Regions from separate parts of the Shinella sp. OV683 genome, predicted to be linked through region 2. Evidence: riboswitches for the same ligand, from Rfam matches in the RefSeq annotation. Region 2 holds a riboswitch; each other region holds the start of a gene.
The links. A riboswitch is a leader RNA that binds a small molecule or an ion and turns the genes downstream of it on or off. The one in region 2 is predicted to bind cobalamin.

Region 1 (10,215 bases), 2.6 Mb from region 2:
GTCTTGCTGGCGACGAGCAGTTCTTCCATATGCCTCGAAGTTGGCAGCTCGAACTTGCCCAACACCACCTTGATCGCCGGCTGCAGCTCGGTCGCGATTGTGCCAATGGTCGCGATGCCCTTGATTTCGGCGGCCTTCAGCGGGCTATAGCTCGCCTCGTAGCCGAGAATGCGCTCGTGATGATTGGCGAGCATCTGGCCGGTCTCGACGGCCTCGGCATATCTAACGCTGCCGTCCCTGTCGTAGAGATTGAATTCGTCGGCCTCGACATATCTTCGATAGGCAATGGCTGGCTTGACCGAGGCGGGCAGGCTGCTCGACAGGGAATTGTAGCGGATCTCATACCACGCTTCGGCGCGGTCACCGCTTTCGATCGCGGCTTTTAGTTTTGGGCCGAGCATGCTGGGCGCATTCCAGCACAACGAGAACAGGGCGGACCGTTCACTGGATTCGGGAATTCCGGAGATCCAGTTGTCGATGTGGTCGTCATAGTCATCGTCCATGGCATCGAGCGCCCTGGTGATCTGGGCGTCGTTCTTGAATGCGAAGGTCGTCGGCACGCCGCTGTCGTACTTGTTGTGCCAGTCGGCCATAACCTTGTCGAGATTGGCGCGAAGCGTGGTGTTCTGGCCGCTCGAATAGTCCTTGTCGATCTGCGCCTCGAGCCGGTCGCGCAATGTGTTGCTCCAGTGCTTGGCGCCGATCATCGCTTTCAGCACCGGGTCGAGATTGTAGACCAGATTGAAGCCGATGCCGATGGTCGCATCGCCCACCGAATCCACATAGGGCAGTGAGGTCGAGCCTTCGAGCAGAACCAGCAGCTCGAAACGCTCGGTGCTGTAGGTCTTGTGATCGGAGATGATGTTCCACTTCAGCATACGGCGATCCCTGGATGGTGCCGCGATGATATCGGGCAGGGGTAAACAGGACCTGTGCGTGGAACATTAAAATTCGCATAGGACTATTGACGTTATGTAATATCATAACGTATTGCGAATGAAGCGGATGCTGGATGAGATTCCTCGAAGTTCATCTTGTCTTCGCCGGCAGGGCATGGCAGTGATGACCGCGATGGTGCTGCCGCCAAGACAATGGGCGGTGGCTGAAAAGGGAACACGGTAGGGATGACCCAAATGGGGTCCTATTCCGTGGCTGCCCCCGCAACTGTGAGCGGTGAGTCTGTTTGCATTCTGCCACTGGCGCAAGCCGGGAAGGCGCAAACCGACAGCGACCCGCAAGCCAGGAGACCTGCCATCTCGACGTAAACCGCAACGGACGGGGTGTTCCGATGGAAAATACATGGTTGCGCGGACGGCGCCTTGCGTCCGCATCTCTGCATGGAATTTTGCCTCCGGACAGGCTCCGGGAGGCACTTCATGGATCGAGCAGATCATTTCACCGCACGCTTTCGGCTGCGGATCTCCCCGCATGACCTGACATATCGACGTCTCTTGGCGGCTGGTCGCAGCATGGAACCTGTTCTCGGAGGGCGGGGCCGATGAGTTGCGTCACCTCTGGAGTCAGCCTCGACGTTACGGGTCTCAGCTGGGCACCGCGTCGACGCGACAGCCTGATCAGGGATATCAGCTTTTCGGTGGCGCCCGGTGATCGGCTGGTGATCGTCGGGCCGAACGGCGCCGGCAAGTCGACGCTGCTGCGCTGCCTCTATCGTGCCATCAAGCCGAATGCCGGTATGGTGCGACTGGGTGGACAGGACATCTGGGCGCAATCGCCCTCGGACGTGGCGCGTATCATCGCTGTGGTGTTGCAGGAGACGCCGGCGAATTTTCCCTTCAGCGTTCGCGATATCGTGCTGATGGGGCGCATTCCCTGGCGCAAGGGCTATACGCGCTGGTCGGACGCCGATCATCAGCATGCCGCGCATGCGCTGGGCCATCTCGGCCTTGAGGGATTGGAGGATCGCAAGTTTTCTACGCTTTCCGGCGGTGAGAAGCAGCGGGTGCTGGTGGCGCGAGCGCTTGCCCAATCGCCCAAACTGCTTGTTCTCGATGAGCCCTCCAATCATCTCGACATTCGCCATCAGCTTGAAGTGATCGAGCGCATCAAGGTGCTCGGCATCACCATCATCACCACCTTGCACGACATCAATCTGGCCGCCGATTTCGCCACCAAGGCGGCGATCATCGATCATGGCCGGTTCGTCGCCTTCGGCGAGCCGCGTGACGTGCTCACCGCGAGCAACATTTCCCAGGCTTTCGGGGTGAGTGCGACTGCGCATGCCGGCGGCTTGAGCAAGCAGGCTCGTTTTACCTTTTCGCTTTCTGACACAATCTCTGAACAAATAGGAGCAATTGCGTGATCTATAAGCCTTTTCTAGCTTTTGCGAGCGCCGCGGCGCTGGTCTTTCTTGCCACTTCTGCGCTCGCCGCGCCGGTCACCGTCAAGAGCTGTAACCGCGATGTCACCTTTGCCGATGTGCCGAAGCGGGCGATCGCCAATGACGTCAATCTCATCGAGATGATGCTGGCGCTGAAGCTGCAGGACCATATGGTCGGCTATACCGGCGTGTCCGGCTGGAAGACGCTTGATGCGAAATTACGCGAGGGCGTCAAGGAGCTGCCGGAGCTGTCGCCGAAATATCCGAGCAAGGAAGTGTTGCTGAATGCCGATGCCGATTTCTATTTCGCGGGCTGGAACTACGGCATGAAGGTGGGCGGAGACGTCACGCCCGAGACGATGGAGCCGCTCGGCATCAAGGTCTATGAACTCACCGAAAGCTGCATCCACATCATGGCGAAGAACAAGCCCACGATGGACGACATGTATGTCGATCTCATCAATCTCGGCAAGATCTTCCATGTCGAGGATCGGGCGCAAACACTGGTCGATGGCTACCGCCAACAGCTCGCCGGGATCGAGGCTGGTATCGGCAAGATCGACCGGCCGGTACGGGTGTTCGTTTATGATTCCGGCGAGGAGAAGCCGTTTACGGCCGGTCGCTTCGGCATTCCGACTGCCGAGATCAAGGCGGCGGGCGGCACCAACATCATGGACGATGTGGAGAAGAGCTGGACGGAAGTCTCTTGGGAGCCCGTGATCGACAAGAACCCGGAGGTGATCGTCATCGTCAACTACGGCGAGGTAACGGCCGAACAGAAGATCGCTTTCATGAAGAACAATCCGGCCTTCAAAAACATCGATGCGGTGAAGAACGATCGTTTCGTGGTGCTCGATTACGTCGAGGCAACGCCAGGCCCGCGCAATATCGACGCGATCGCGCGGCTGGCCAGGGCGTTTCACCCGAAGGGGACGTGAGATCTGCATGCTGAGCACACCCGGGCGCAAGGCCCCGATGTGGGGCACCTGTTGATGTCCCGCCGCCTTCCGACTTTTCTGATTTCGCTTATCCTCATCCTCCTCGCACTCTTCTCCATTACATCAGCCGTTTCCCTCGGCGCCGCCGATATCCCTTTCGTCACCGTCTGGCAGATCGTCATCAACAAGGTCTCGCCCGGCACATTCGCCGCGACATGGTCGGCTGGGCGCGAGAGCATCGTCTGGGATGTGCGGTTTCCGCGTGTGCTGCTGGGTGCGCTGGTGGGGGCGGGGCTCGGGTTGACGGGGGCTGTGCTGCAGCCGCTGACGCGCAATCCGCTGGCCGATCCGCATCTGCTCGGCGTGTCCTCGGGGGCGGCGTTCGGGGCTGTGCTGGCGCTGCTGCATACTGGCATGTTCCTGGGATTGCTGACCGTCCCGCTATTTGCTTTCGGCGGCGCGTTGATTGCCATCATGGCGGTGCCCCTGGTGGCGCGAGCCACCAATTCCATGCAGGCGGACCGATTGGTTCTGGCAGGCGTGGCGGTGGCTTTCATCTTCACGGCGCTCGCCAACCTGCTGGTTTTCATGGGCGATCCGCGCGCGGCCCAATCGGTGGTGTTCTGGATGCTGGGCGGGCTGGGTCTGGCGCAATGGCCGCAGCTCATTTTTCCCGCTGTCGTGCTCGGGGCGACGCTGGCCTATCTGATGGCGCATGCACGCGCGCTCAATGCGGTTGCCATGGGCGACGAGACGGCAGCCACGCTCGGCATTCCGGTCGTTCGGTTTCGCATGACGCTGTTTGTCGTTACTGCGCTGCTGACCGGCGTGATGGTGGCATTTTCCGGCGCGATCGGCTTTGTCGGGCTGATGGTGCCGCATTTCGTGCGTCTGGTGGTCGGTGGCGACAATGCCAAGGTGTTGCCGCTTTCCGCCTTTACGGGGGCACTGACGCTGATCTGGGCAGATCTCGTGGCGCGCATCGTCATGGCGCCCGAGGATATGCCGATCGGCGTGGTGACGGGATTGGCGGGCGGGTTGGCATTCATCTGGATCCTCAGCCGGTCGGACTGACGGATTTTGCTTGCCGTGCAGGGCCTTTTCTTTCATGAACGGGCAGCGCCGCTGGCAACCAGATGACGAGGACTTGAGACTTGCACAGCTTCACGACGGTGACGAAACTCCTGATGATCCAGCTGTTGGCCGGCTGGCTGGCACTGGGTGCGACGACCGCTACGCCTGCCTTCGCGCAGGAAGATGGCGAGTCGCAGAGTGCGGTCGTCGCCGCTGTCGCAGCATTGCAGGAGCAGGTAAAGGCGGATCTTCAGAAGGCTGGCCAATCGCTGGAGGCCTTGCAGAAGAAGGTCGATGAAGCGGCAACCGCCGATGCGCAGCTCTCCAAGCTCAAGATACAGGCCGAAAGCATCGGCAAGGCCATCTCGACGGCGATGGGATCGCTCGAGCATCGCTACAATCTGGTCGCCAAGCGGCTGGACGAGATCGGCAAGGCGCCTGACGAAGGCCAGCCTGTGGAGAATCCTGGCCTTTCCAGCGACCGCAAGCGCCTGCAGGGCGAGAAGGCCCAGATGAACACTATCCTCACGGATGGTGAAGCGCTTGACACGGCTGCGACGAAACTCTCCACCCATATCAGTGATTTGAGGCGCAAGCTTTTCACCGAGACCCTGCTGCGCCGCACCGAGGTTACGCCGCAATTGCTCGAAGAGACTGTCGAAGCAGCGCGCGGAGAGAGCCAGGAACTGGTCACCAAGACGAGTTCTTCGCTGGACTTCATGTGGAACTACAAGCGCAGCAGTTTGCTCTCGGCGTTGTTCTTGTCGCTCGGTGCGGCGATGATTTTCATGTGGCTGGTGCGCTGGGCGTTTGCGCCGCTGATCCGCAGGGAAGAGCAGGACGAAAACCCTGCCTACATCACCCGGCTTTCCAGAGCCTTCTGGTCGACCCTCATTCCCAATATCGCCACTGCGGGCTTTGTGATTACCAGCTTGTTCCTGCTCAATTACTTCAATGTCCTGCGCCAGGATATCGCGCAGATATTCCAGGCACTGATGTGGGTGCTCGCTGGTATCTACTTCGTCTACAAGCTGGCGCGATCGATCGTGGCGCCGCGCAAGCCAGCCTGGCGGTTGATCGACGTGTCTGACCGCGGGGCGCAGATCCTGCTCGCTTACGTGACAATCATGGCCGTGATCAACGGCATCGGCTATCTTGCCGGCGAGGCGACTGAAGCGCTCGATTCTCCAATTGCGCTCTCGGTTGCCCGCGGCTTCCTGTCCTCGGTCATTATTGGCCTGCTGTTGATCGCCCTGGCCTTCGTGCGGCCGATGCGAGACCCGGCGGGAGGCCCTGATCTCCCATGGCCTCGCTTCATCCGGGTCGTCTTCCTGATCGGCGGAATTGCGCTGATCATCACTGCGCTGGTCGGCTATATCGGGCTTGCGCAATTCGCCTCAACGCAGATCGTCATTACCGGTGCGCTTCTCATCACAATCTACATCGGCTTTCTCACCGGTCATGCAATCTCCAAGCACAATGTCTTCCGCGACACGGCGGCCGGGCATCGTCTTGCCGAAAATCACAAATTCGATGACATCAAACTCGACCAGCTGGGGCTGGTGATCGGCCTGGCGATCTATGTTCTGGTGACGATCATCGGCCTGCCATTGATCATGCTGCAATGGGGATTTCGCAGCGAGGATATCTGGGCGCTGTTCGTGCGGCTGTTTACCGAGATCAAGATCGGCAACATCACCATATCATTGCTCGGCATTCTCGTCGGTCTGCTGCTGTTCGTGGCGGGCTATTTCGGCACCCGCTGGTTCCAGAAGTGGCTGGACCGCAATGTCATGGCGCGCTCGCATGTCGATATGGGCGTGCGCAACTCGGTCAACACCGCACTCGGCTATGTCGGGATTGCGCTTGCCGGCCTGATCGGGATTTCCGCGGCGGGCATCAACCTGTCCAGCCTTGCGCTGGTCGCCGGTGCTCTCTCGCTCGGTATCGGCTTTGGCTTGCAGACGATCGTGCAGAATTTCGTCTCGGGCCTGATCCTGCTGGCCGAGCGTCCCTTCAAGGTCGGCGACTGGATCGTGGCGGGACCGACGGAGGGGTTTGTGCGCCGGATTTCCGTGCGCGCCACTGAAGTCGAGACCTTCCAGAACCAGTCGATCATCGTGCCGAATTCGCAGCTGATCAACGCTGCCGTCGGCAACTGGACGCTGCGCAATTCGCTGGCGCGCAGCGAGGTTGCGGTTTCGGTTGCCTATGAAAGCGATCCGCGCCAAGTGATGGAAATCCTGATGGAAATCGCCAATGCGCATCCGACAATCCTGACGGTGCCGGAGCCGAATGTCAGCTTTCTCAGATTCGGCGAATTCGCGCTGGAATTCGAGCTGCGTTTCTATCTGGCGGATATTCTCAATGGTGGTCCCGTGCGCAACGACGTGCGGATCGCCATCCTCGAGCGTTTCAAGGAGGAGGGAATCGAGATTCCGTTCCCGCGGCGCGAGCTTAGCGTGCGGCTTGAACGAGAGGGCGAGTTGGAGGATACCGAAGGGCTTTCACCTGAAGCGGCGAGGAACATCCGCCATCAACGTGAACGTAGCCGCAAGCAGGCCGAGGCCAAGGCAAGGGATCTCGACCGGTCAGATGACAATTACGATGCGGACGGCGACAACACACCCGACAACGGCCCGCGCGATGATGGCGATGGGGATGACGCGCGCTAAGCAGCGCTCACCTGCTTGTTGATAAACCTGTACAGCCCCGCATCGTCATCCTCGCCCTTGTGGCGAGGATCTACTTCGACTCATTAAGTAATTGAAAATGATGATTATATTTCACGGTGGCAGATCCTCGAGACGAGCCCGAGGATGACGACGGAGACTTTGTCAGTAGTCTGACGTGCCTTACGCCGCGACAGCTTCGACCATCAGCATGTCGAGCATGAACGACCCGTCGGCCTCGATGGCGAAATGCTCGCGGACCTCGGCGGGCGCGGCTTCCTGCAAAGCCCGGATCGCCTTTTCGTAGACAGGCGGTGTCGCCATGCGGGCGATCCAGGTCTCGAAATGCATCCGCACCTGGCGAGTCTTCGTAGCGCTGACCGTGAAGCCGGCATGCGCCAGCATGTTGGTCCATTCCGCGGCCGTATAGTTGCGGACATGTGACGTGTCGCGCAGCAGTTCGATCGCCTGCAGATGGGTATCCAGCAACGGGCGACCAGGCGAATAGACGTCGATGAAGACCGCCGTCGAGCCCTTCCGCAGTACACGGCGCGCTTCACGGAGGCCTTGCTCGATGTCGAACCAATGGTGGGCGGAATAGCGACAGCCGAGAAAATCGAATGTGCCGTCGTTAAAGGGCAAATCCTGGGCGGATGCCTCGACCGTCTCGATGTTGCTGAGACCCCTCGACCGTGCAGTCTCGGCGACCGCCGACAGCATGTCGGCAGACAGGTCCGATGCCGTGACCTGCCTCGCATAGGTCGCCATCGTATAGGCGACGTGGCCTCCGCCGCAGCCCAGATCAAGCGCATGGTGGGGAGCAATGTCCCTGACGATCTTTTCGAGCGCGATCAGGTCCTCACCTTGCGAGTGGACGGCGCTTTCGACATAGGCCGTGGCGCGCGGGCCGAACTGGTTCTGGACGTTTCTGTCATGGGCGGGTTTCATCATTTTCTCCTTTGGATTGGAGAGAGCATGCCTGAAAATTATTCTGTTACAAGATGACAGTTTATCCTGGTATAAGTGATCCCATGCTGGATGACGATCAAAGACAGTTGCTGGGGGAATTCGTGCGTGCGCATCGCGAGCGGCTGACGCCCGAACAGCCGGCGGGACGGCGGCGAACGCCCGGTCTCCGCCGCGAGGAGCTTGCGGTGCGCGCCGGCATTTCGGCGACCTGGTGCGCCTGGATCGAACAGGGCAGGGAGGTGCAGGCCTCGCCACAGGCGCTGAGCAGGCTGGCGGTCGCATTGAGACTGACGCGGGCCGAGCGGGTCTATCTGTTCGACCTGGCTGGTCGACGCGATCCAGACGCCGAGGCACATGAGGACACCGACAATGCGCCGGCATCGCTGCGGGCGGTGGTCGATTCGCTTGAGCATCCCGCCTATGGGCTAGACCGCTTCTGGAATGCCTGCTGCTGGAACGAGGCGGCAGCGGAACTGTTCGACGGCTGGCTCTGCGACGGCTGCCAGCGAAACCTGCTGCGTTTCATCTTTCTGGATCCCGTGGCGAAAAAACTCATTCCCGCCTGGGAACACCGCGCGGCGCGGGTTCTGGCGGAGTTGCGTGCGGACTACAGCCACAGCTTCAACGATCCCGAAATGAATGCGTTGCTCGATGAGTTGAAGCGGGCAAGCCCCTTCTTTGCGCGGACCTGGAAGGAACAGAGCGTGCTTGATCGTGAGGGTGGCTCCCGAACCTTCTCGCATGCAAAGCGCGGCATGCTCACGTTCGAGCAGCACACGCTTCGTCCCTCGGATCGCCCGGACTACAAACTGGTCTTCCTGATGCCTGCCTGACTCTTCGGCGCCTGTTCGGTGAATAGCGAATTTGCGTCACGATTTGGTTTTTTTCTGGCAAGTCGCGTGATCCCCTTCTCATGTCGCAAACGAGCGGCTAGCCTTGTTGCGACTTCATCATAGTCCTCTCAATTCGATTTTCGGGAACGCGTAGATGTCGCAGACCCCAAAATCCGTCCTCAACATCAATCAGGATCGTAAGGCAAATGGCAGAGTTTCCGCAAAAGGCGAAAGTCGTCATCATCGGGTTGGGTGGCATCGTGGGAGCCTCCATCGCTCATCATCTCATCGAGCGTGGATGGGACGATATCGTCGGCATCGACAAATCGGGCATCCCGACCGACATTGGCTCCACGGCGCATGCGTCGGACTTCTGCTACACAACGAGCCATGACTTCCTGTCGGTATGGACCACCCAGTATTCGATCGATTTCTACGAGAAGATGGGCCACTACGCTCGTATCGGTGGCCTCGAAGTTGCCCGCACCGGCGACGACTCCTGGATGGAAGAGATCAAGCGCAAGCTCTCCTCCGCCAAGGCCTTCGGCACCCGCGCCCATTATGTCGACCCTGCCGAGATCAAGCAGATGTTCCCGCTGATCGAGGAAGACAAGGTGATGGGCGGCATGTTCGATCCCGATGCCGGGCTCGTCATTCCCCGTTCGCAGACCGTTGCCGGCAAGCTGGTGGATGCTGCCGAAAAGACCGGCAAGCTGCAGTCCTTTTCCAACACGCCAGCCAAGTCTCTGATCGTCGAGAACGGCCGCATCAAGGGCGTCGTCACCCACCGCGGCACCATCATGGCCGACCACGTCATCGTCTGCGCCGGCATCTGGGGGCGCCTGATCGCCGAAATGGTCGGCGAGGATCTTCCGGTCATGCCGGTCGACCATCCCCTGACCTTCTTCGGCCCCTACAATGAGTTCGAAGGCACCGGCAAGGAAATCGGCTTTCCGCTGCTGCGCGACCAGGGCAACTCGGCCTACATGCGCGACACTGGCGACCCAAAGACGACCGAGGGCGGCCAGATCGAATGGGGCTATTACGAGCAGACCAATCCGCGCCTCTGCCACCCCAGAGATATCCTTGAAAAGAACGAGGCCCGCCTCTCGCCCTCGCAGCGCGATCTCGAGATGGAGCAGATCCTCGAGCCGCTCGAAAAGGCAATCGAGTTGACGCCGATCCTCGGTGAAATCGGCTACAACGAAGGTCATTCCTTCAACGGCCTGCTGCAGGTTTCCGCTGCCGGCGGCCCGTCCTGCGGCGAAAGCCAGAAGGTCCGCGGCCTGTGGTATTGCGTGGCGATCTGGGTCAAGGATGGCCCGGGCTACGGCAAGCTCATCGCCGACTGGATGACCGACGGCCGTACGGAGATCGACCACAACTCGATC
Region 2 (10,215 bases):
CGTGGTCACCGACACTGGCTCCGGACAGAACGGCATCGCCACTGCAGCCGTTGCCGCCCGCTTCTCGATGCCCTGCACTATCTATATGGGCGCCAAGGATGCCACCCAGCAGCCGGCGGCGGTCAAGAAGATGCGTGCCTTCGGCGCCGATCTGCGCGTGGTCGAAGACGCTGATCGGACCCTGCACGCCGCAACATCGGCAGCCATCCGCCACTGGATGGGGTTCAGCACCAGCACCGCCTATGTCGCCGGTGCGCCAATCGGAGCGCATCCCTATCCGCAGATGGTAGGCGCCTTCCAGGCGGTGATTGGCCGCGAAACCCGCCTGCAGATGATCGAGTCCGGCATGCTCCCGGCAGCCATCGTCTCGGCAGTCGGTGGTGGTTCGTCGACCATAGGAATATTTTCCGCATTCGGGAGCGACCCGCAAATCCGATTAATCGCAGTCGAGGCCGGAGGTTCTGGCGAGGCAGGCGCGGTGCATTCCGCGCGGCTGGCGCACGGCCGGCACGGCATTTTCCATGGCGCAGAGACGCTGGTGCTATGCGACGAAAACGGCCAGATATTGCCGACCGGCTCGATCGCGCCGGGGCTGGCCTATCCGGGGTCGGCGCCGGAACTCGCAAATCTGGTTGCCTCGGGTCGCGCCGAGACGGTATCGATCAACGATAAAGCCGCCCGCGACGCCGTGCGCCATCTGGCCGAACGCGAAGGCATTCTCGTGTCGCTCGAGGCTGGCCATGCGGTTGCAGCCGCTGAGACGATAGCGCTCGCTTTGCAGCCGTCCGAGGTCGTCGTGGTCATGGTGCCGTCATCAGGCGACAAGGACCTCGACATCATCTGGCCGGAGGCATGACGATGGCGAACAAGCAAGCGAGCCGCATCGATGCCATGTTCGACCGACTGGCTGCCCAGAAGCGCAAGGCGTTCGTGACCTTCACGGTGGCGTCCGATCCGTCCTTCGAAGAGAGCCTGGAACGCCTCAAGGCCTTTGCTGCCTCGGGCATCGATCTCATCGAGATCGGTCATCCCTATTCCGATCCGATCCTTGATGGCGCGACGATCCAGAAGGCCAACCGCCGCGGTCTGGCGGCGGGTGGCAACCTGTCGCGAACGCTCGATCTCGTCGCCGCCTTTCGCGAGCATGACAATGTCACCCCGGTCATCCTGATGGGCTATGCCAATCCGATTGCGGTGATGGGCTACGAAGTCTTCGCAGAACGGGCAGCGAAGGCAGGTATCGATGGCGTGATCGCGGCCGATTTTCCGATCCGCGAGGCCGGCAGCCTGCTCGCCGCCTTCGCCCAGCACGGGCTTGTGATGATCCCGCTTGCGGCGCCCACGCTGTCGCCCGAGGACTTCACGGTCGAAAAGCCGGGGATCGGCGGCTTTCTCTATTGTATTCCGGTGGCGGGGCCGACCGGCGGACCGTCAGCATCGCTGGAAGCGATCGCCGAAGCCGTGGAGCGCTGCCGCGCAGTATCGAGCCTGCCTGTCATGGTTGGCTTCGGCGTCAAGACGCCGGAAATGGCGGCGGGTGTCGCCACGATCGCCGACGGCGTCATCGTGGCCACCTCACTCATCGATCATTTCGAGACGCTGAGATCGGAATTGCCGGCGGATGCGTTCGAGGATGCATTGACTGCCGCCATTGTGGAGTATCGCGCTGCGATCGATGCGGCGACTGCCGGTTAAGACAGGTTCCCTCCCACCAAGGCTGAAGATTCCCCTCCCCAACCCCTCCCCACAAGGGGGAGGGGCTTGTCTGCTGCAGCCACTTGCTCAATCACAACATTTCAAGATTCACAGAGTTTACATTCGGGATTGTGAGCCGGCTGAGGCTTGGCCCCCCTTGTGGGGAGGGGACTTAACCTCCCTGTCATAATGAACCGCAAACGATCACGCCCTGTCATCTGGCTGTCATCAAACTGTCAAGACCACGTCATTTTCCCTGTCGATAAAGCCGTCACGCATCTGCTGGGATCATAAATCCGCGGCCTGCGACATTGCTTCGCCATTAGCCGGGCATGCCCGGACAATCCATTGTTTCGGTCGTTTGCGCTTTTCGCGCCCGCCGAGCCGCCATGTTGGGAGAAGATCATGACCACCATCACCACGCCGGTTTTTGTCACCGGCACCGATACCTACACGATCGCAGTTGACGACATCCTTGATGTCACGGGCGATGATGCCATCACCTGGTCTGGTACCGACACCGCCGTCACCGTCATCAACAACGGTACGATCAGCGATTCGGCCGACCAGTCGCTGATCTCGGTCGCGGGCACCACCGGCACACTGACCTTCACCAACAATCTCGGCGCGCTGGTCGACATCGAGATGAAGTTCAAGAACCTGGGCACCGGCGCGACCGTGACGGTCGAAAACTACGGCCTGATGAGTGGCCGCGACAACAATGCACTGGAACTCTCGACGGCTGGCGCCACTTTCATCGTCAACAATTATTCCACCGGCGTGATGACCCAGGACGATGCCAGCAAGGACATCATCAAGGACGCCTCCAACCTGACGCTCAACAACTGGGGCAAGATCATCGTTTCCGGCGATGAATACGATGCCAATGGCGACCCCAGCGAGACCGGCGGCGACGGCATCGATCTCGGCGAAGGTACCAGCAACAGCATTCACAATTATGCTGGTGCCATCATTGAGGGATCGCGCCACGGCATCACAGCCGATATCGGCATGACAATCGTCAACGACCTTGGTGGCAAGATCGTCGGCCGCAACGGCGCCGGCCTGAACTTCGACAACGATGCCACCAGCACGCTGACCGTCACCAATTACGGCACGATCCTCGGCGAATCCAAGACATACGCGGACAGCGACGGCGACGCGGTCGATGCCGATGGTCTGCTCGATCTCGACAATTACGGCTTTATCGGCGGTATGGGTGCCAATGGCGAACATGACGGCGGCACCAACCATTCCGAGGCCATTGCGGTCGGTGGCGGCACGATCAACAACTTTGCCGGCGGCACGATCTTCAGCGTCCAGCGCGGCATCCAGGTCGATGACAGCGCTGAGGGCAACGCCCTAGCTGCAACGACGATCTTCAATGCCGGCATCATCCAGGCGACTGACGAAGCGATCAAGATCGTTGGCGACTGGGCTGACACGCTGACCAACAAGGGCACGATCATTGGCGACATCGTCATGGGCGGCGGCAACGACACTGTGACGTTCAAGGCTGGCTCGAACGTCATCGGCGATGTCATGCTCGGTGATGGCGCCGACACCTTCAAGGGTTCGAGCGCAGCCGAGAACGTCTATGGCGGTGCAGGCATCGACAGCCTGACCGGTGGCGCTGGTGCCGACACCTTCTTCTTTGCGCTCGGCGACACCGGCAAGACGAATGCCAAGGCCGACACGATCTTCGACTTCAATGGCAAGTCGGGCGATACGATCGATCTCTCGGACATCGATGCCAATATCAGCAAAGGCGGAGACCAGGCATTCAAGTTCATCGGCGATGCCGCTTTCCATGACAAGGCCGGCGAGCTGCGCATCGTCATGGAAAAGAGCGACACCTGGATCTACGGCGACACCGATGGCAACGGCAAAGCCGACTTCGCCATCCATCTCGACGATGCAGTCGCCCTGAAGGCCGGCTACTTCGACCTCTAAGCTCCGACGAGTGCCTTGCTCGTTCCCTTGCCGCCGTTGGTTCGCCAACGGCGGCTTTTTTCGTTGCGCGTATCTGCGAATTCAGCTTGGCGCAAATTGAATAGTTGTCACCGCAACGAAAATAATATAAACACATAACGATATCTTTATGTGAATACGGGAGTGCGCCATGTCGGCTGCGTTGAACGAGCTTTTCGACAAGACCCCAAACAAGCAAACCCTCAATGCCCGTGACGCGCTGATGTCGGCAGCGCGCGAGCGTATTCTCATTCTCGATGGCGCGATGGGCACCCAGATCCAGGGTCTCGGCTATGCCGAAGATCACTTTCGCGGTGAGCGCTTCGGCGGCTGCGCCTGCCACCAGCAGGGCAACAATGATCTGCTGATTCTCACCCAGCCCGCTGCGATCGAGGAGATTCATTTCCAGTACGCACTCGCTGGCGCCGACATCATCGAGACCAACACCTTTTCTTCGACCTCCATCGCCCAGGCCGACTACGGCATGCAGGACATGGTCTATGAGCTGAATCGCGATGGCGCCCGGCTGGTTCGGCGGGCGGCAATTCGCGCCGAGGCGATCGACGGCAAGCGCCGCTTCGTGGCCGGCGCGCTCGGTCCGACCAACCGTACGGCCTCCATGTCCCCGGATGTCAACAATCCCGGCTATCGCGCGGTCACCTTCGACGATCTCCGCATCGCCTATGGCGAGCAGCTGCGCGGCCTGATCGATGGCGGCGCCGACCTCATCCTGATCGAGACGATCTTCGATACGCTGAATGCCAAGGCGGCAATCTTCGCCTGCAAGGAGATCTTTGCGGAAAAGGGCGTCGACCTGCCGGTGATGATCTCCGGCACCATTACCGATCTCTCCGGGCGCACGCTGTCGGGCCAGACCCCGACGGCCTTCTGGCATTCGGTGCGCCACGCGAACCCCTTTACGATTGGCCTGAATTGCGCGCTCGGTGCCAACGCAATGCGTGCGCATCTGGACGAACTCTCCATTGTCGCTGACACATTGACCTGCGCCTATCCCAATGCCGGCCTGCCGAATGCGTTCGGCCAATACGACGAAAGCCCGGAATTCATGGCCGCGCAGATCGAGGAATTCGCTCGCGACGGCCTCGTCAACATCGTCGGCGGTTGCTGCGGTTCGACGCCCGATCACATCAGAGCGATTGCGGCGGCGGTGGCCAAATATCCACCGCGCCAGGTTCCCGAGCATGGGCCGCTGATGCGGCTGTCTGGCCTCGAGCCTTTCACGCTGACCAAGGAAATTCCGTTCGTCAATGTCGGCGAGCGCACGAACGTCACCGGCTCGGCCAAGTTCCGCAAGCTGGTCACGGCGGGCGACTATGCTGCAGCACTCGACGTCGCGCGCGATCAGGTCGCCAACGGTGCCCAGATCATCGACATCAACATGGACGAGGGCCTGATCGATTCCAAGCAGGCGATGGTCGAATACCTCAACCTCATCGCCGCCGAACCCGATATCGCCGTCGTTCCCGTCATGATCGACAGCTCCAAATGGGAAGTGATCGAGGCCGGCCTGAAATGCGTTCAGGGCAAGCCGTTGGTCAATTCGATCTCGATGAAGGAGGGCGAGGAAGCGTTCCTGCACCATGCCAGATTGGTCCGGGCCTATGGCGCGGCCGTCGTGGTCATGGCCTTCGACGAGCAGGGCCAGGCCGACACCCATGCCCGCAAGGTCGAGATCTGCACCCGGGCCTACAAGCTGCTGACCGAAGAGGCCGGTTTCCCGCCCGAAGACATCATCTTCGACCCCAACATCTTCGCCGTCGCCACCGGCATCGAGGAGCACAATAATTACGGCGTCGATTTCATCAATGCGACGCGCGATATCACCGCCACGCTGCCGCATGTGCATATCTCCGGCGGCGTCTCGAACCTCTCCTTTTCGTTCCGCGGCAACGAGCCGGTGCGTGAGGCGATGCATGCCGTGTTCCTCTACCATTGCATCCAGGCTGGGATGGATATGGGCATCGTCAATGCCGGTCAGCTGGCGGTCTATGAATCCATCGATCCGGAACTGCGCGAGGCTTGCGAGGACGTGGTGCTCAACCGCAATTCCAACGCCACCGAGCGCATGCTGGAACTTGCCGAGCGCTACAAGGGCACGGCCGGCAAGGAGGCCAAGGAAAAGGATCTGAAATGGCGTGAATGGCCGGTCGAGAAGCGGCTAGGACACGCGCTGGTCAACGGCATCACCGAATTCATCGACCTCGATACCGAGGAGGCCCGCCAAAATGTCGAGCGTCCGCTGCATGTCATCGAAGGGCCGCTGATGGCCGGCATGAATGTCGTCGGCGACCTCTTCGGCGCGGGCAAGATGTTCCTGCCGCAGGTGGTCAAATCGGCGAGGGTCATGAAACAGGCGGTGGCGGTACTGCTGCCTTACATGGAGGCGGAGAAGCTTGCCAATGCCGCCAACGGAATCATCGGCGAGCGTGAGACCGCCGGCAAGATCCTGATGGCTACAGTCAAGGGCGACGTCCACGACATCGGCAAGAACATCGTCGGCGTCGTGCTCGCCTGCAACAATTACGAGATCATCGATCTCGGCGTCATGGTGCCGGCGGCGAAGATTCTGCAGATCGCGAAGGACGAGAAGGTCGATATTATCGGCCTTTCCGGCCTGATCACGCCCTCGCTCGACGAGATGGTGCATGTCGCCTCCGAGATGGAACGGCAGGGTTTTGACATCCCCCTGCTGATCGGCGGCGCGACCACCAGCCGCGTGCACACGGCGGTAAAGATCAATCCGCGCTATGAGGCGGGGCAGACGGTCTATGTCACCGATGCGTCGCGCGCCGTGGGCGTCGTCTCCAGCCTGCTGAGCGCAGAGATGAAGCCCGGCTATGTCGAAACCATCCAGGCCGAATATCGCAAGGTGGCCGATGCCCATCACAAGGCGGAGTCCGCCAAGCAGCGCGTCTCGCTTACGGCCGCGCGCGCCAATGCCCACAAAATCGACTGGACCCACTATACGCCGCCCAAGCCCTCGTTCCTCGGCACGAAAACCTTCGATGGCTGGGATCTCGCCGATCTCGCGCGCTATATCGACTGGACGCCGTTCTTCCAGACCTGGGAGCTTAAAGGCCGCTATCCCGCCATCCTCGAAGATGAAAAGCAGGGTGCTGCAGCCCGGCAACTGTTTGATGACGCGCAGGCGATGCTGAAGCAGATCATCGAGGAGAAATGGTTCGCGCCCAGGGCCGTGATCGGTTTCTGGCCTGCCAATGCTGTTGGCGACGACGTCAGGCTGTTCACGGATGAAACGAGAGCCGAGGAATTGGCGACCTTCTTCACACTCCGACAGCAACTGACCAAGCGTGACGGCAAGGCCAATGTCGCGCTTGCCGATTTCGTCGCACCGGTGTCTTCCGGCAAGGCCGATTATCTCGGCGGTTTCGTGGTCACGGCCGGCATCGAGGAAGTGGCCATTGCCGAACGCTTCGAGCGCGCCAACGACGACTATTCGTCGATTCTGGTCAAGGCGCTCGCCGACCGCTTCGCCGAGGCGTTCGCCGAGCGCATGCACGAAGTTGTGCGCAAGGAGTTTTGGGGCTATGCGGCTGACGAAACGTTCCAGCCCGAAGACCTGATCGGCGAGCCTTATCAGGGCATTCGTCCGGCGCCGGGCTATCCCGCGCAGCCCGATCACACCGAAAAGGCGACGCTGTTCGAGCTGCTGGATGCTGAAAACGCGGCCGGCGTCAGCCTGACGGAGAGTTATGCGATGTGGCCGGGATCCTCGGTCTCGGGCATCTACCTCAGCCATCCCGAAAGCTACTATTTCGGCGTCGCCAAGGTCGAGCGGGACCAGGTCGAGGACTATGCCGCCCGCAAGAACATGCCGATAGCTGATGTCGAGCGCTGGCTTGGGCCCGTGCTGAATTATGTGCCGGCTCCTGTGGCGCTGGCTGCGGAGTGAGAGCGATACGTTGGCAGGGGAATTTACCCCTCACCAACTCCGGCCAAGGGTTCGCTACGCTTACCCGGCCTTCGTATCCTCCCCCACAAGGGGAGAGGTAGGCTCGCGAAACTGTCTTGCCTCAAGCAAGGGCGAAGCTTGTGGCACGCTACCTCTCCCCCTGTGGGAGAGGATAGCAAGTCCGTGAGAGGCGAAGCCGATCACTGGACGCGCTTGGTGAGGGGTGAAATGCGGCAACGATAAGGGGCGATAGATTGTCCCTCGGTTCGCAGCCTTTTCAAAACTCACCCCAGCTTGGCATCCAGCCCGACCTGGATTGCGCCGAGCGCCCGCGACACCGGGCAGCCGGCCTTGGCTTTGTCGGCCAGTTCCTTGAACTTTGCCTCGTCTATGCCCGGCACGGTGCCGACAAGCGTGATGTTGCTCGACTTGATCGACATGCCGCCGCTTGCATCCGGCTCCAACGAGACGGTGGCCGTCGCGTCGAGCTTCGTCGCCGGCGTGCCGTTTTCGGCCAGGAAATGCGAGAGCTGCATGGCAAAGCAGCCGGCATGCGCAGCCGCGATCAGCTCTTCGGGGTTGGTGCCGGACTGGCCGGATTCATCGACGAATCGACCCTTGAACGAGTAGGGCAGGCTGGAAAGTGCGCCGCTGAGCGAGCTTAGGGTGCCACTGCCTTCGGTGAGAGTGCCCTGCCAGATTGCCTGTGCGGTTCTTTTCATGACGTCCTCCATTGGGTTTGATGGGCGGTAAAGCCGACGAAACATAACGCATAAGTTGGCAAATTGGTTGGGCCTCGCGCCAGCTATTTTCGCATTCTATAATTTTGTTTCCACGGCGCCATCTCGATGTCGCAAATGCACCGCCGATGTCGCAATGCCTATGGTCATATCAACGTCATCGAGGTGCTGGGCGGGTTGGATCCGCTCGGAGAATTGGGAAGCCGGTGTAATTCCGGCGCTGCCCCCGCAACGGTAGCGAAGTGTGCTTGCAACGGGAGTCCACTGGGTGAAAACCTGGGAAGGAGTTGCAAGGGTCCGGCCGGACCACTTCGGAGCCCGGAAACCAGCCTCGGATTTTGAACTCGACTGATCGCGGTGGGCGGTCAAGAGACGGATGACCTGTGACTGCCGGATGTCTGTCCGGCCTGTTTGCGGGCGCTCGTTTCCCTCAAGTCCACCATGCCCAGTCCTTGCAATAACGAGGACCGACCATGGACATTCCATCCGAAATGCTCTCGCGGCTCAGAGCCCGCAAACCCGGCTACAGCCTTGATCAGCCCTTCTATATCGATCCGGCCTATCATCAGATGGACCTCGAGCAGATCTGGTACAAGGACTGGCTGTTCATCGGCCACGATTGCGAGATCCCCAATGCCGGCAACTATATGACGGTGCAGGTGGGCGCCTATCCGGTGGTCATCGTCCGCGGCAATGACGGCAAGATCAATGCGCTTCACAATTCCTGTCGCCATCGCGGCAGTCGCGTCTGCCAGGAGCATCGGGGTTCGACTGCAAAGCTTGTCTGCCCCTATCACCAGTGGACCTACGAGCTCGACGGACAGCTGCTCTATGCCCGCCAGATGGGCGACAATTTCGACACGTCGAATTTCAGCCTCAAGCCCGTGGCCTGCGAGAACGCCGGCGGCTACATCTTCATCTGTCTTGCCGACGAGCCGATGGATTTCGCGCCGTTTGCCAAGACGATGGAACCCTATTTCCTGCCGCATCGCCTGCGCGACGCCAAGATCGCCTTCGAGAGCACGATCATCGAAAAGGGCAACTGGAAGCTCGTCTGGGAAAACAACCGCGAATGCTACCATTGCGCCGGCAACCATCCCGAGCTTTGCAAGACCTTCCCCGAGGCGCCCAGCGTCACTGGCGTCAATGGCGCTGCCGAAGATCCGGAAATCGCTGCGCATTGGGAGAAATGCGAGGCCGCCGGCCTGCCGAGCGCCTTCGTGATCGACGATCGCGGCCAGTTCCGCACGACGCGTGTTCCGCTGCTGCGCGATGCGATCAGCTACACGATCTCGGGCCGCAAGGCCGTGCAGATGCGGCTGTCCGACCAGGTCAACATGGATCGCATCGGCTCGTTGTTGCTGTATCACTATCCCACGACATGGAACCATGTGCTGAGCGACCACGCCATCACCTTCCGGGTCATGCCGATCAGCGCCACCGAAACGGCTGTGACCACCAAGTGGCTGGTCCACAAGGATGCAGTTGAAGGCATTGACTATCGCCTCGAAGAACTGACCCATGTCTGGACCGAGACCAACGACCAGGATCGCCAGATCGTCGAGGAAAACGCTTTCGGCATCCATTCGCCGGCTTACCAGCCCGGCCCTTATTCGGAAGTGCATGAAGGCGGCGTCGCCCAGTTCGTCGAGTGGTATTCGAGCTTCATGGAAGACCGCCTCGCCGGCTTGGGCAAGCCCGCCCTGCGCTCCGTCGCCTGATCGATAGGAGATGGCGATGAACGTGATGAGCACCGTTTCGGCACCGACGCATCTCGATGAGATGCAGCCCTGGAATTCTGCCCGCCAGATGCTGGTTTGCACCGGCGTCATCGACGAGGCGCCTGACGTCAAGACCTTCACCTTCGCGGTGGAG
Region 3 (10,215 bases), 740 kb from region 2:
TGACCGCCGGCAAGATTTATCTCGACGATGTGGCGGATTCGACCCACTATCATGCCGTCTATGTGCGTCCCAACTGGGCCCCGACCATGAAGCGGGTCAGCAAGATCGGCCTGCACATCTTCTACCGCACCTATGGCGGCGGCTGGAGCTGATCTTTGCAGCCAGACGCGAGCGATTCCTGCCCGTCTTCCAGATTTGTTGAGCCACAAATCCCACAAAAGATTTAAGTGGTCTCTAAGTCATTGTTTTATATTGGTTAAAATCCTAAAATTAACATCCTCTCTTTGCCTTGACTATCACGAAGTGTGAAACTATGTTGCACGCGGCTTGAAGGCGGGGGTCTGCAAGTTTCCGAATTGGCTCATGTCGGCCTTGCGTGGCTGTAAATGCTGGGTTAATCCCCGGTAGGTGAGGAGACAAGGATGGAGACCGACCGCAAGGACAGTCTGGAAGAACGCCGGAACCGACTGAGTGACCAGTTAGGGAAGGCGCGGACGGATGGGGTAGGCAAGGACGACGCTACCGCGGATGATGCTCGCAAGGGCTATTCGCAGGCGCTCAAACTCTCCTCGGAATTCGTCGGTGCCGTCATTGCGGGTGCAATGATTGGCTATCTTCTGGATCTGGTGCTTTCGACCAAGCCGTGGGGGTTGATCGTTTTTCTTCTCCTTGGATTTTGTGCAGGCGTCCTCAACGTGTTGCGATCGGCTGGTGTGGTGAATTCGCCACATCCCGTGGACAGGCTGGGGGAAAGTCGCAAACGGAATAACGAGCGCTGACGCGAAAGCGAGCGCGTGGGATACAAGTGAGAGAGAGCAGACGTGGCGAGCCCCGACAAGGTAGATCCGATCCACCAGTTCCATATCAACCCGATTGTTGAGCTGGGCAACTATGATTTCACCAATTCTGCATTGTTCATGGTTCTGACCGTTCTGGTCTCCGTGACCTTTCTTATGTGGGCCTCGTCGGCCAAGGCTGTGATCCCGGGTCGCGCCCAGTCGATCGCCGAGCTTTCCTACGAATTTATCGCCAAGATGCTCAAGGATGGTGCCGGCAGTGGTGGCATGCGGTTCTTTCCGCTTGTCTTCTCGCTCTTCATATTTGTGCTTGTGTCCAACCTTCTGGGCATGATTCCCGGCTTCTTTACTGTCGCTTCGCAGATCATTGTCACCTTCGCGCTGGCAATGCTGGTGATTCTGACGGTCGTGATCTATGGCGTCTACAAGCACGGCTTTCATTTCTTCGGCATTTTCGTGCCGTCGGGCGTTCCTATGATCCTGATCCCGCTGGTCACAGCGATCGAGATAATCTCGTTCCTCTCCCGTCCGATCAGCCTCTCGGTTCGTCTCTTCGCGAATATGCTCGCGGGTCACATCACGCTGAAGGTCTTTGCAGGCTTCGTCTTCACGCTGGGAACCTTGGAACACGTACCCGCTGTCGTAGGTTATCTCGGCGCAATCCTGCCTCTCGCCATGGCGGTGGCTTTGACCGCTCTCGAGTTCCTGGTGGCCTTTTTGCAGGCCTATGTCTTCGCAGTTCTCACCTGCTTGTATCTCAACGATGCACTGCATCCGGGGCACTGAGTATTGAAAAACCGGCGGGTTTGCGCCCGCCATTGGAATAAGCCGCAACAACTGAAAATTGAAGGAGTTCAAAATGGACGCGGAAGCAGCAAAGTACATCGGCGCAGGTATCGCTTGCCTCGGCATGGGTGGCGCAGGTATTGGTCTCGGCACCATCTTCGGCAACTACCTGGCTGGCGCACTGCGCAATCCGTCGGCAGCTGACGGCCAGTTCGGCCGCCTGATCTTCGGCTTCGCCGTTACGGAAGCTCTGGGCATCTTCTCGCTGCTCGTCGCTCTGCTCGCCCTCTTCGGCTGATCGGCTCTTCAAGCATTGGGTCACGAGGGATTCTCTCGTGACCCGTTTTGATACCGTATCCTTGCCTTGGAGGTAGGAATGTTTGTGACGACAGCCTATGCTCTGTCAGCCACGGCCGCAGAAGGCGAGGCGGCAACGCACGCTGCTGATGCGACACATACCGAAACCGGTGTGCCGCATAAGGAGTCGTTCCCGCCGTTCGACCCAAGCCATTTTCCATCGCAGCTGCTTTGGCTGGCGATTACATTTGGTGTTTTCTATTACCTCGTTGCCAAGTTCGTGACCCCGCGCCTCAGCGGCATCATCGCCGTACGCGAAGGACGCATTTCTGCCGATCTCGCCGAAGCGAATCGTATGAAGATCGAGGCCGACGCTGCCGTTGCGAAATACCAGCAGGAACTGGCCGAGGCCCGCGCCAAGGCACAGGCGATCGCTGCTCAGGCACGCGATGCTGAAAAGGCCAAGGCCAGTGCGGAGCGCACCGCGCTCGAAGCCGATCTGGCCAAGAAAATTGCCGGTGCTGAAGCCAGCATCGCCGAGATCAAGACCAGGGCGCTTTCCGAGGTCGAAACCGTCGCCCAAGACACTGCCGCGGAAATCGTCGAGCAGTTGACTGGTGTAAGTGTAACCAAGGCCGATGCCGCGTCTGCGGTCAAGGCTGTCAAGGGCTGACCGGAGGGTTCATCATGGATGCAACAGCATGGGCCCAGCTTTGGGCACAGGTGGCACTGGTCATTTTCCTCGGGGTAATCTTTTACCTCAAGGTTCCGAACCTGATCACCAAGAGCCTCGACGAGCGCGCCGGCAAGATCGCAGGCGAACTCAATTCTGCCAAGCAGCTTCGTGACGAAGCCCAGGCGCTTCTGGCTGAATACCAGAAGAAGCGCAAGGATGCGGAAGCGGAAGCTGCCGAGATCGTTGCCGCCGCCAAGCGCGAGGCCGACCTGATCGCAGCGGATGCCAAGCAGAAAACAGCGGAATATGTAGCCCGTCGCACGGCGCTTTCCGAGCAGAAGATTAAGCACGCCGAGACCGAAGCTGTGAACGCCGTGCGCGCCGCAGCTGTCGATCTGGCAGTCGCTGCCGCCGAGAAACTGATCTCGAGCAATGTCGACAGCAAGATCTCCGGTGGCCTGTTCAACGACGCCGTCAGCCAGGTGAAGACCCGCCTGAACTGATCTCGATCTGGTTCTGGAAATGAACTGACCCCGCCCTGTCCGCAAGGCGGGGTTTTTCTTGCCGTTTTACGTCCTGCAGGCGATTTCTCGGTAGAACCCCAGGACATGAGAGGCTTCCGGCCAGCGTTCCTCAAAGATCAGCTTTTCCAGCGCGATCTTCTCACGCCAGCCTTTCACGGCCAGTTCGGGTTTGACGTAGAGCTGATCGACATAGCCGACACAGAGATAGGCGACGATCTCGACGCTGTCTGGAACGCCGAGATGCTGTTTCAGCCGCTCGTGATCGAAGATGCTGACCCAGCCGACACCGATCCCTTCGGCCCGCGCCGCGAGCCAGAAATTCTGCACCGCGCAAACGGTGCTGTAGAGATCCATCTGCGGATTGTGGGTGCGACCCAGCACGAAATCGCCGCCGCGCTTGCGATCGCAGGTGATGCAGATGTTCAATGGCGCTTTGAGAATTCCTTCGAGCTTAAGCGCCATGTAGCTGCGCTTCTGATCGCCCTGCAATTGGTCGGCCGCCTCGTCGTTGGCATCCTGGAAGATCTTGTGGACCGCCTCGCGATTGGCCTCGTCGCGGATCAGCATGAAATTCCACGGCTGCATATAGCCCACCGATGGCGCGGCATGGGCTGCCGTCAGCAGCCGTTGGATCACCGCGTCCGGCACGGGATCGGCTAGGAATTCATTCCGCACGTCTCGGCGCGAATGAATGGCGCGATAGACGGCCGCCGTCTCGGATTCGGAAAATGGACCGGCCATCGAAAGATGGCGCGCATGATTGCCTTGCATTGTCTTACCCCGACAATTGGCTGCTGTGAAAGCCGTCCGCGCTTTCAAGCCTGATATGTCCGGCCGGTCTTCTGGCTCGGGTTCATCCGGAGATCGCCGCCTTCCCGGTTTCCCAGTGGCATATCAGCGAACTCCGTCCCCCTTACAGCGTTGGGCACGCGCGGGATTTGCACCCGCTTCCCGATTCTCCCATTCACATGGGCACCGAACAATTGTTGTCTAGCAGGTTTGAGACTGGAAGGGCAATCTGCCGGCGGCGCCTTATGACGCGATCAATCCTTGCGCAGTGGCCGGAATGTCATCCTGTGGATGCCACAGGGGCCGAGTTCTACAATGGCGTTGCGATGGAACTCGGTGGCATAGCCGGCATGGAACTCGAAGCCGTAACCCGGAAAGCGATTGCCGGCTGCGGCCATGATCCGGTCGCGCGTCACTTTGGCGACGATCGAGGCAGCTGCGATCGAGAAGGAGCGGGCATCGCCCTTCACTAGCGCTTTGGCCGGACAGGGCAGGCCGGGTGCGACATCGCGGCCGTCGATCAGCGCAAACTTCGGTCGACGGTGCAACGAATGTGCGGCACGGCGCATCGCCTCCAGGCTGGCCTTGAGAATGTTGGTCCTATCGATCTCGGCGGCACTGACCGAGGCAATGGCAACTTCCGACGTCGCCAGAATCAATTCAAACAGCTCTTCGCGCCTCGCGGCCGTCAACTGCTTGGAATCATGCAGTCCCTCGGGAATGTTGCGCGGGTCGAGGATCACCGCACTGGCGACCACCGGACCGGCAAGCGGCCCACGGCCGGCTTCGTCGAGACCGCAGACATATTCATATCCGTCCCGCACCAGGCCTTCCTCGATCAGGAAAGTCGGCTGCGGGTCTTCCTCCAGAAAGGGGAGGGAATCGGTGAGAGCGTGCCGTTTCATGCGGGTGGTTTGACACGTTCTCCCGATTCCCTGCAAGTCCTGGAATGAGGGCGGCATTCCAGAACAGGGGCGCGGCCGGCCAAGGCGGGGGATGGCGGGCCGCACGGTCATTCAGCGCCGGTGCTCGCGGGGCAGGGATGGAGCCCGGGCGCTGAAGAGCTTTAAATCAGTTACAGCAGGCTGAGCTGCACGCCTGCGCCACTCGGCGGCACGAACAGATCGGTATTCAGCTGAATGCCGCGTCTGCGCATGTCGAGCTTCTTCATCACCAGTTCGAACCTGCGATTGAGTTGCCACGCATAGGGGCCTTCGCCCTTCATGCGCTTGCCGAACTCGGCGTCGTAATCCTTGCCGCCGCGCATCGAACGTATCAGGCTCATCACATGCCGGTAGCGGTCGGGATAATTCCTCAGCAGCCAGTCGCGGAACAACGGACTCACCTCCAGCGGCAGCCTGAGCAGGATATAGTTTGCCTCAGTCGCACCGGCCGCCTTGCCGGAATCGAGGATGCGCTCCAATTCGTGATCGTTGAGCGCCGGGATCATCGGTGCAGCCATGACAGCAGTCGGCACGCCGGCCGAACTGAGCGCCCTGATCGCCTCCAGCCGCCGGGCGGGCGTCGAGGCACGCGGCTCCATCAGCCGCGCCAGCTTGCGGTCGAGCGTCGTCACCGACAGCGCCACCTTGGCAAGCCCGCGCTCGGCCATCCCGCTGAGAATATCGATGTCGCGCATGATCAGCGCCGATTTCGTCACGATCGAAACGGGATGGTTGGCAGCGGCCAGCACTTCGAGAATCTGCCGCATGATCCGCCATTCCTTCTCGATCGGCTGATAAGGATCGGTGTTGGTGCCGATGGCAATCGTCTTCGGCTTGTAGCCCGGCTTGGAAAGCTCGCGCTCCAGAAGCCTGGCCGCGTCCGGCTTGGCAAACAGCTTGGCCTCGAAATCCAGTCCTGCAGACAGGCCCATATAGGAATGCGTCGGCCGCGCGAAGCAATAGATGCAGCCATGTTCGCAGCCGCGATAGGGATTGATCGAACGGTCGAAAGGGATGTCCGGACTGTCGTTGCGGGCGATGATGCTGCGCGGCTTTTCCACCTGCACTTCAGTCTTGAATGGATCGAGGCTTTCCAGCGTCTGCCAGCCATCGTCGAGCACTTCACGTTCCTGCGGCTCGAAGCGGCCTGCCGGATTGATGCCGGCAGCGCGCCCGCGACGGCGGTCGATCTCGATCCTGAGGCCGCTTTCGGTGAGAAGACTATCGGCAATCTCTGCCGTATTGGCAGGCGCAAAAGCAGCCTGCCGCGCAAGCGACATGTTGATCATGGGTGTCTCCAGTGAGGCGATTCCTTGCCTCGTCCTGATTATTTTCCTATCGTGAAAAAGAGAACATTGCAAGAACAAAATCCATGACTCGCATTTTTCAAATCCTTCCTCTAAAGGTAAGCAATGCTGACTGTTTTGCTGGAATGCCGGGATAACGAGCCGGAACTCGCCTATACGCTCGCCGTGCTGGTGTCGGGTGCGGTGGATGGATTGGTGAGCGACGTGATCGTACTCGATCACGGTTCGCGCGATGGCTCGGCGGCCGTCGCCGATGCCGCCGGCTGCAAATTCCTGGAGAAATGGGACCTGCACGAAACGCTGCGCGCAGCGCGCGGCGAGTGGGTCATGCTGCTCGAACCCGGTGCGCGGCCGCAATCCGGCTGGATCGAGGAAATCCTCGAATATGCGTCCCTTGGCAAGTCGCCGGCGCGCTTTTCCCCGTCGCGCCGCTTCCGCCGGCCGTTCTTCAAGCGGCTGACATCGAGGGCAGGTGTGCTGGAACTCGGCTTCCTGATGCCAAAGCGCCAGGCTGCATCGCTCGCGCGGCCCGGCATGGACCTGACGGCGCTCGCCAGGGCATCATCGGTGAAAAAACTGCGTTCGGAACTGATCCCCGCCTGGGTCATCCGGCAGGGTCGTTAGGCTTAGGCCGCCGCGTCGACCGCGAGGTGGATGCCCTGTGTTTTCTGCAGCACGGCCAGCACCTTGAACAGACTTGTTGCGCGCGGATTACCGCTTTCGCTGAACATCCACATCAGGCTTTTCTCCGGCAATCCGGTCTGCGAAGAGAGGTCCGCAAAGCCGATCGTGGCGTCGATATAATCCCACAACACGCTCTTTGCAGTGAGCAGATCGTTGCTCAACAACGCTTCGACTGCTTCGGACAGCAGCGCGAACCGGAACGCATAGTCGGACTGCAGGCGGGCCCTGATTGTATTTTTAACGTCATTTGGCAGCGCCATCGCGATCATCCTGCGAGCAAATCATTTCATCCTCAGCACATATAGGTGCGAGTTGGTCGCATTCACGGCAGCATTGTAAAAAAATGTAACTTATCTGGGCGAATTATCGCAGCGCGCTGGTGCCTGTGGCCATCGCGCTACACCTCAAGACCGGCGGTGCCGCGGGACTTGTATCATCCCGAAATCTTCGAGAAATCCGCCACCGCACCCGTCGCGCTGCGAATTGCCGCCAGCAGAGCCAGGCGGTTGGCGCGGATATCGGCGTTGTCGTCATTAACGAGCACATCGTTGAAGAACGTGTCGACCGGTCCGCGCAGCTTCGAGAGTGCTTCCATTGCGCCTTCGAAGTCTTCACGGGCCACGGCTTCTGCCGCACCCTGCGAGGCCACGACGATGGCCGAATGCAGCGCCTTTTCGGCGGGTAGCGTCAGCAGCGACAGATCGATGCGATCGGCGACCACGGTGCCCTTCTTCTCCTCGGCGGCCAGCAGCTGTGTCGCGCGCTTGGTGCCTGCCAGCAGGTTCTTGCCGTCTTCTGTGTTTATGAATGCTGCCAATGCCTGTGCACGAAGAGTAATCGACAAAATGCGCTTGGTATTTTCCATACCAGGCATCATCTGTTCACGCCGCGTGCCCATATCGAGCACAGCATCAACGAAGTCCGGGCGAATGCCATCATCCTTTAGCTGGACTTTCAGCCGCTCCCCAAAAAATACAGCAAGTTCGAAGGAGACCATGACCGGATCACATGCCGGAAATTGCTTCGCGTGGTGGAATGCGACCAGCAGAATATCGAGATCGATGCGATTATCAAGAATCAAGCTAATCACACCCAGCGCCGCTCTTCTCAGTGCATAGGGATCCTTCGAGCCGGTCGGCTTTTCGTCAATCGCCCAGAAGCCCACCAGCGTATCCAGCTTGTCAGCGAGTGCGACTGTGATAGACACCGGATCGGTCGGCACGCGGTCGGACGGGCCATTAGGCTTCCAGTGTTCTTCGATCGCTGCTGCCACCGATGTATCTTCGCCCTGCAGCAGCGCGTATTTGCGGCCCATCAGGCCCTGTAGCTCAGGGAATTCACCGACGGCTTCGGTGCGCAGGTCGGCCTTGGCAAGTACCGCGGCGCGATCAACCTTGATCGGGTCGGCCTTGGTCACTTTGGCGAGTTCCGCCGCCAGGCCGCGAATGCGTTCGACGCGGGCGCCCTGGGTGCCCAGCTTCGCCTGGAACGTGACATTGAGGAAGTCGAGCTTAGCCATCCGCTGGTCGAGCGGCTTCTTGAGATCGAGGCCGAATTTGGCGGCCGATGCGGCGAGATCCTGAAGATCCGGCAGATCCCCCTGGTCGCGCTTGTAGAAATGCAGCGCATCCGACAGACGCGCACGCACGACCTTGCCATTGCCGTGGACAATTTCCGCGCCGCCATCCTTGGCCTCGATGTTGGCGATCAGGATGAAGTGGTTGGACAGTTCGAGGTGTTCGCCCGATGCGCCCGGCTTGGCGACGACGAAACACTTCTGGTTGGTCTTGATCGTCAGGCGGATTATCTCAGCCGGGATCTTGAGGTAGTCTTCCTCAAACGTGCCCATCAGCACTTGCGGATATTCGACGAGGCCCGAGACCTCTTCCAGCAGACCTTCGTCCTCGACCAGTTCAAGACCGGAGGCGAAGGTGATGTTGCGGGCGTCGGTGAGGATGATCTCCTTGCGACGTTCGGCATCGAGAATGACCTTGGCCTTTTCGAGGCTCGAAACGTAGTCGGAGAACCGTTTGACGGTGATCGCGCCCGGTGCATGGAAGCGGTGGCCGTAGGTGATGTTCGACGCAACGATGCCGTCGACCTCGAAGGGGATCACAGTGGGCTCGTCGTGTTCCGCGCCAAAGGTGCAGATGATCGATTGCAGCGGCCGCACCCAGCGCAGGCTGCCGGGCCTGGCGGAAGCGGCGCCGGAGCGCATTGCTTTTGGCCAGGGGAAATTGCGGATGATGCCGGGCATCACATCGGTGATGATCTCTTCGGTCGAGCGGCCCGGTTTGGAAATGATGGCGACGTAGAAGTCGCCCTTCTTCGGGGCGTTGCGCGTCTCTGCCTGGTCGAGCGAGGTGAGCCCGGCACTGCGCAAAAAGCCGTCGATCGCCTGTTGCGGTGCCGATGTGCTCGGCCCCTTCTTTTCTTCGCGCACTTCGGCGGAGCGGGCTGTCAGGCCACGAATATCCAGCGTCAGCCGGCGCGGCGTCCAATATTCGCGCGCACCCTCATAGGTCAGTCCTGCCTCGACCAGCGCATCCGTGAGCAGCTTCTTGAGGTCGCCGGCAGCCTTGCGCTGCATGCGGGCCGGGATTTCCTCGGAGCGGAGTTCAAGCAGAAGATCGGGCATGGGAAAGAGCTTTCGGTCGGACATCACTTCAGGAGCCGGAACTAGCAAGTTCCGGCGTCAATGTCATCCGGGAATTCGCGACAGTGCGGGTTGGCGTAAGGCCGCTGGTGATGTCCCTGATGTCGATCGCTCGGATCGCAAAAGCGGCTTAAATGACAAGTCGGTTGCGACCGGCATTCTTGGCGGCATAGAGCGCCTTGTCTGCGCGCGAAACCGTGGCTTCGACGGTGGCTTCATCAGAATCGCGCATCGCTCCACCAACACTCACGGTGACCTGTAACTGGACATCCCCAATCTCGAAGGGCACGCAGTTCACTTCTGCCAGCAGCCGTTCCCCGACATCTCTCGCCACGCTTGGCGTGGCACCCTTCAGCAGGATAGCGAACTCCTCGCCCCCAAGGCGCACCAGCAGATCGTCAGGCCTGATGGCGTTGCGACACCGGCGCGTGAACTCGCTCAGCACCAGGTCGCCCGCACCATGCCCATGGGTATCGTTGATCTTCTTGAAGTGATCTATGTCCAGCATCAGGACCGCGCCCGATGCGGACGAAAGAGAATCTGCCGCGTAAACCCTCTCGGCCTCTTCAAAGAACCGGCGGCGGTTCATCGCCCCAGTCAAAGGATCGGTTTCCGCCAGCGTTTTCAGCTCCCGCGCATAGGCACGTTCCGTGGTCACATCGAGATAGAGATTGACGTTGAAGTTGCCGATGGTGCGGTGACGGAACTGGATCGTGCGGCGCCCGCCGCCCTTGACGGCCACGTCGAGATCGAAC

Region 1: linked by a shared signal. The riboswitch ahead of ACXHRN_RS08810 (ABC transporter ATP-binding protein) and the one ahead of ACXHRN_RS21640 (aromatic ring-hydroxylating oxygenase subunit alpha) in region 2 are both predicted to bind cobalamin.
Region 3: linked by a shared signal. The riboswitch ahead of bluB (5,6-dimethylbenzimidazole synthase) and the one ahead of ACXHRN_RS21640 (aromatic ring-hydroxylating oxygenase subunit alpha) in region 2 are both predicted to bind cobalamin.

The regions. Positions count from the first base shown of each region.
Region 1 is NZ_CM173543.1:1,849,984-1,860,198, forward strand. Features, by position in the region: gene ACXHRN_RS08805 (M10 family metallopeptidase C-terminal domain-containing protein) at 1-878, opposite strand, end outside; cobalamin riboswitch at 1,058-1,270, shown strand; gene ACXHRN_RS08810 (ABC transporter ATP-binding protein) at 1,499-2,320, shown strand; gene ACXHRN_RS08815 (ABC transporter substrate-binding protein) at 2,317-3,276, shown strand; gene ACXHRN_RS08820 (FecCD family ABC transporter permease) at 3,331-4,350, shown strand; gene ACXHRN_RS08825 (mechanosensitive ion channel domain-containing protein) at 4,464-7,025, shown strand; gene ACXHRN_RS08830 (class I SAM-dependent methyltransferase) at 7,206-7,970, opposite strand; gene ACXHRN_RS08835 (helix-turn-helix transcriptional regulator) at 8,054-8,824, shown strand; gene ACXHRN_RS08840 (GcvT family protein) at 9,031-10,215, shown strand, end outside.
Region 2 is NZ_CM173543.1:4,483,207-4,493,421, reverse strand. Features, by position in the region: gene trpB (tryptophan synthase subunit beta) at 1-856, shown strand, start outside; gene trpA (tryptophan synthase subunit alpha) at 859-1,695, shown strand; gene ACXHRN_RS21655 (calcium-binding protein) at 2,101-3,648, shown strand; gene metH (methionine synthase) at 3,818-7,600, shown strand; gene ACXHRN_RS21645 (OsmC family peroxiredoxin) at 7,885-8,322, opposite strand; cobalamin riboswitch at 8,487-8,688, shown strand; gene ACXHRN_RS21640 (aromatic ring-hydroxylating oxygenase subunit alpha) at 8,814-10,061, shown strand; gene ACXHRN_RS21635 (FAD-binding oxidoreductase) at 10,078-10,215, shown strand, end outside.
Region 3 is NZ_CM173543.1:3,747,433-3,757,647, reverse strand. Features, by position in the region: gene ACXHRN_RS18215 (cell wall hydrolase) at 1-152, shown strand, start outside; gene ACXHRN_RS18210 (AtpZ/AtpI family protein) at 423-779, shown strand; gene ACXHRN_RS18205 (F0F1 ATP synthase subunit A) at 822-1,583, shown strand; gene ACXHRN_RS18200 (F0F1 ATP synthase subunit C) at 1,657-1,881, shown strand; gene ACXHRN_RS18195 (F0F1 ATP synthase subunit B) at 1,960-2,553, shown strand; gene ACXHRN_RS18190 (F0F1 ATP synthase subunit B) at 2,568-3,059, shown strand; gene bluB (5,6-dimethylbenzimidazole synthase) at 3,126-3,851, opposite strand; cobalamin riboswitch at 3,896-4,075, opposite strand; gene rnhB (ribonuclease HII) at 4,124-4,774, opposite strand; gene ACXHRN_RS18175 (PA0069 family radical SAM protein) at 4,945-6,102, opposite strand; gene ACXHRN_RS18170 (glycosyl transferase) at 6,226-6,744, shown strand; gene ACXHRN_RS18165 (transcriptional regulator) at 6,747-7,064, opposite strand; gene glyS (glycine--tRNA ligase subunit beta) at 7,238-9,442, opposite strand; gene ACXHRN_RS18155 (GGDEF domain-containing protein) at 9,591-10,215, opposite strand, start outside.